Regions from separate parts of the Pseudomonas sp. AN-1 genome, predicted to be linked through region 2. Evidence: riboswitches for the same ligand, from Rfam matches in the RefSeq annotation. Region 2 holds a riboswitch; the other holds the start of a gene.

Region 1 (2,452 bases), 800 kb from region 2:
CTGCAGTTCGAGGCCGCGGATGCGCGCCTCGTCGACCCCTTGCGCCAGGCTTGCACCGTTGACGCGCACGCTGCTGATCAGATCGTCGACACGGGTCCGGTACACGCTGGCCGTCCAGTGCCCCCAGCCGGGGCTGCCGTTCAGCCCCAGCTCGACAGTCCGCGATTTCTCCGCATCCAGCGCGGGGTTGCCGTAGCCGGGGTAGTACAGCTCGTTGAAGGTCGGCGCCTTGAAGGCCGTGCCGTAGCTGGCATGGACGCGCAGCGTCGGGCCCAGGGCGTAACCCCAGGCGGCGCTGCCGGTATCGTGATCGCCGAACTGCTGGTTGTCGTCGCGGCGCAGCGCCAGCTGCCAGTCGTGACGCCCCGACCCGCCGAGGTACTGGGCGAAGTAGCCGTCATTGTCGCGCGAGTCCTCGGCGTAGCGCCTGGTGCTGTCGATCTCGTCGTGCTGATGGTCGACGCCCAGCACCAGGGTATGGCCCGCGGCCAGGGTCACGTCGCTCTGCCAGGACAGTGAGTCGCGACGGGTGTCGTAACGCGAATTGAAGCCACCGTCCTCGAAGGCGTCCGACCGGTCCTCGCTGCGCCCGGCCTGCAGGGTCACCAGCCAGGACTCGAGCGGGGCAAGGCGTGCGCGCAGGCCGGCGACCTTCTGCACCCCCTCGGTATAGGCGTCCTCGCCCGTGGTACTGTCGAAATCGTTGTGCGACTCGGCCTGCAGGAAGCTGCCGTCCAGTTCCAGGCCGTTGGCGAAGCGGTGGCCGGCGCGCAAGGAGCCGGACAGGTTGCGGTAGCCGTCGCTGTCGTCCTCGTAGCCGCTGGCGCCGCGCGGCTTGACGTTGATGCCGTCGGTGTCGCTGGACGAGACGCCGAGGCTGAACCAGCTCGCACCGGAGCGCCCGGACAGCCCGGCGCTGCCGCTGTGACTGTCGTGGGTGCCCGTGCCCGCCGAGAGGAACGGCCGCAGGCCGGCGCCGCCGTCCCGGCGCGTGAAGATCTGGATCACCCCGCCGATGGCTTCCGAACCGTACAGGCTGGAGCGCGGACCTCGGACGATCTCGATGCGCTCGATCAGCTCCACCGGCAGATCCTGGAAGGCGGCACTGCCGCTGGTGGCCGAACCGACCTTGATGCCGTCGATCAGCACCAGCACGTGGTCGGACTCGGTGCCGCGCAGGAACAGCGAGCTGCTCTTGCCCGGGCCGCCGTTGTTGGCCAGCGTCACGCCCGGCACGCCGCGCAGCAGCTCGGGCAGCGAGGCGGCCTGGCGGCGCTCGATTTCGGTGCGCTCGATCACCGTCACGGAGGCCAGTGCGTCGCTGGCCGTCTGCGTCGTGCGGCTGGCAGTCACCAGCAGGGGCTCGACCGACAGCGCTTCGTGCGCCAGGACGGGAATGGAGGAAAGACTACACAGCACGACGATTGTCGGCCGCAGAAGGGCATGTCTCATCGATCACTCTCTGCATCGCGCTCACCCGCGCGATTGGCTTGCGAAGGCATGCAGAGGACCGGACGACGAACGGACAGCAGGACACGCAGGCCGCCCACCCGACGGGTAGCGCCCTCCGCGATACCGTGGATGCGACAGGCCGGTCTCCGGGCTTGCGAGCGGAACCCGAGGGTTCCCGAATCCACGCCTTCCCGTGTCTGGACACAGTGGCCTGGCAGTTGGCGGACGCCTCTGGAGCGTCGCGCATCTGCCGGTGTGGCTTCTCGACTCGCCTACCGTTGCGGGGGCAGCGCCGGCTTGGTATCAAAATTGCAATGAAAAATCATTACATATACGCACCGGCTTCCCTGTTTCACCCCTCCGAGTCTGGACTGGGGGGCACCTGAAGCAGGTGGCGCAGGTTAGAGACTTGCCGGACGGGCGTCAAACTTTCCGCCCCTCCCGCGCGACTCTCCCGGCCTGAAGCGGAATTGCCAAACAGTTCACAAAACCGAGGCTTCGCGACAAAGCCCACAAGCGGACTATGGCCTTTACTGCGACATCGTGATACTGAAAGCCCACGCACCTTCGCGTGGGGCTTACAGAACAAACCACTAAAAGTAAGTCGAAACGTTTACAGCAAGGATAACCTTCATGGGATTCGTCATTTCCTGGTCGCCCGAGTACGCCACGGGCATCGATATCATCGACGAGCAGCACAAGCGCATCTTCGAATATCTGTCCGAGATCGATCACGCCATCAAGGCCCAGTCGACCAGCGAGGTCGAGTACGTGATCAAGGCCCTGCTCGACTACGCCATCTCGCACAACACCTTCGAGGAAAGCCTGATGGAAAAGGCCGGCTATCCGATGCTGGACGCCCACCATCAGGTGCATGAAGCCTTCAAGACCCGCGCCGAAGCCTACGGCCAGCGCCTGAGCAACGGCGAAGACCACTTCCGCCTGGCCCGCGAAGTGCGCACCGACATCGGCCTGTGGCTGACCAACCACATCAAGCGTG
Region 2 (2,452 bases):
GCTATGCCGCACGCTCCCTCCATCTGAGCGGCCCGCAGGGGGAACACCTGAAGCTGGCCAGCTTTGCGCAGAGCGTGAGGTCGGCAAACCGGCATATCGAGGAAGTGGCCGAGCTGCGGAAAAGGATCGCCAGTGCCCTGCACATCGCCGATGGCGGTGAGGCCTAGCCACCGCTGCCGCGGGCGATGCCGGCGGCGGAGCTGGTCGAGACGCTGGTGCGCGAGCCGGCGCGCCGCGCTAGCAAAAACGCCCGCCGACCGTCACCGGCCGCGGGCGTTCTTCAGTCCCGGCGGCGATCAGGCGACGCGCAGGTTGCCCACGCAGGTCAGCCGCTGCAGCACGGCGGAGTCCGGCCAGCGCTTGAGCAGGCGCACCACCAGGCATGTGAACAGCGGCTCGCAGAGCACCAGCGGCGCGTAGGCGGCGGCGAACAGCAGCCAGTTGTCCAGCGCCAGCGATTCCTCGCCGATGGCCAGCCAGAAGCCGACCATGGCCACCACGCCGCCGTAGTAGACGGCATCGAAGCGCACCACGGACTGCCAGTCCAGGCGGCGCGACTGGCTGTCGAACAGGCGGCGACCGAACAGGCCGTGAGCGGCGATCAGCGGCAGCATCAAGGACAGCGAGTTGACGCCCAGGTGCACCAGATCCTGCGGGTCGAACACCAGCCCCTGCAGCAGCAGGCCGAGGGCGAAGCCGAACAGGGTGGGCAGGAAGCCGAAGACGAAGTAGATCGCCGAGGCGCCGATGAAGTGCAGCTCGGAGACTCCGGCCGGGACGTGGTAGGCCTGCATGAACAGCGAGAAGAACACCGCCGCCAGCAGGGTCTTGGCGACCTGGTCGAGGCGGCCGATCCAGCGCGGGGCGTAGATCAGCAAGGTGGCGATGGCGGCCGCGTGGCCGTAGAGCACTTTGGCGGCGTTCAGCGCGCCGGGTTCGATATGCATCGGACTCCCTCCGAGGGATGCGTGGGTCGAGTGGCCGCTGAAGCGGCCGGTGGTGCCGGCAGGTCTCCTGGCTGGCGGGTCGTCGCCCCGGCGCGCCTTCCCGGTCCGCAGACCAGTGGCATCGTGCGCCGGGGCTCGCCGCTTACAGTTGCGGGGGCAGCACGGGAATCGCCCGCAAGCGGGCTCACCCGTTTCCCTGTTGTCTCCGCCGCGACGCGACGGAACCGGACTCGTGGGGCGCGGCGGCGCTGGGCCGCCGTGCCGGATCTGAAGTCGCCCAGACGCGGGCGGTCGGGGATGGAGATCGGTAGAAAATCGCTGCGCGACTTTTCTACCCTACGGCGCTGACAGGCGTGGCGTAGGGTGGACAACGGCGCAGCCTTGCCCACCGTGGCATCCGGCGGTGGGCAATCGCTGCGCGAGTTGCCCACCCTACCCTGGGCCTTCCCTTGCGCGCCGCTCATGCCAACGGAATCTCGTCGATATGCCGGTATTCGGCGCCCAATGCCGCCGCCAGCTCCCTCGCCCGCCCGAGGCGCAGCGGGCCGCTCTCGATGTCGATCAGCAGCGCCGGGCAGGCGGCGGGCGCCAGCGCCGGCAGCTCGCGCAGGCGGCCGTCGGTGAGCAGCCAGAGCTGCTGGCGTTCGCCGGGATGGCGGCGTTGCCGGCGCTGCAGCCATTCGCCGGCCTCGGCCAGCGCGGCGGGCAATGGGGTGCCGCCGCCGGCGCCGAGCTGTTCCAGCCAGTGCCGCGCGGCCTGCGGGGCACGCTGGCCCTGGCAGAACCAGCGCGGTTTTGCGCCGTCTGCCTGCAGCAGGGCCAATGCCACACGGCGGCGGCGCGCCTGGTCGAGCAGTTCGGCGAGCAGCCCCTTGGCGCGGCGCAACGCACCGTGGCGGCGGGTCGAGGCCGAGGCGTCGACGACGATCAGCCACAGCGCCGGCGCGCTGGCCAGCCGGCTGCGGTAGTGCAGTTCGGCGCGCGAGCGCGGCCGGCCGTGCTGCAGGCTGCGTGGCCAGTCGAGGCGGCCAGGGCCGGACGCGCCGGCGCGGCCGCGCGGGGCCGGCTGGGGCGTGTCCCGCTGTCTGGCATCCGCGCCCCGGGCGGGTTGCGGGCGGATGCTCAGGGCTTTTTTGGCCAGCGCGGCGGCGCGCGGCGCTCGCCGATGGCCAGCGGCTGCGCCGGCAGCTCGCCCCACTGGCCTTCGCCTTGTTCTCCGCGCTGGCCGTCGTTCTGCCCGCCCGCCTCCCTCTGCGGCGCAGAATCGCCGGGATTCTGCTGCGGCGGCTCGGCGGCCGGGCCGTGCGGATGGCGATGGCGCAGCACGAAGTCCTGCACCGCGTCGATGTCCTCGGCGGCGATGGCCTGCGCGCCGCGCCAGGCGGCATGGGCGCGGGCGGCGCGCAGCCAGACCAGGTCGCCGCGCAGGCCGTCGATGCCGGCGGCGTAGCAGCGCGCGGCGATGGTTTCCAGCGCCGTGTCGTCCAGCGGGATCGCTTCCAATT

Evidence for each region. Region 2 has a riboswitch for cobalamin ahead of SK095_RS03380 (energy-coupling factor ABC transporter permease). Riboswitches for the same ligand answer to the same signal wherever they lie in the genome.
Region 1: it holds a riboswitch for cobalamin, as region 2 does, so the genes downstream of both, btuB (TonB-dependent vitamin B12 receptor) here and SK095_RS03380 (energy-coupling factor ABC transporter permease) in region 2, are expected to answer to the same signal.

The regions. Positions count from the first base shown of each region.
Region 1 is NZ_CP139195.1:4,568,961-4,571,412, reverse strand. Features, by position in the region: gene btuB (TonB-dependent vitamin B12 receptor) at 1-1,452, opposite strand, end outside; cobalamin riboswitch at 1,572-1,853, opposite strand; gene SK095_RS21500 (bacteriohemerythrin) at 2,086-2,452, shown strand, end outside.
Region 2 is NZ_CP139195.1:758,531-760,982, forward strand. Features, by position in the region: gene SK095_RS03375 (hypothetical protein) at 1-167, shown strand, start outside; gene SK095_RS03380 (energy-coupling factor ABC transporter permease) at 297-947, opposite strand; cobalamin riboswitch at 1,003-1,175, opposite strand; gene SK095_RS03385 (vWA domain-containing protein) at 1,408-2,145, opposite strand; gene SK095_RS03390 (ATP-binding protein) at 2,070-2,452, opposite strand, start outside.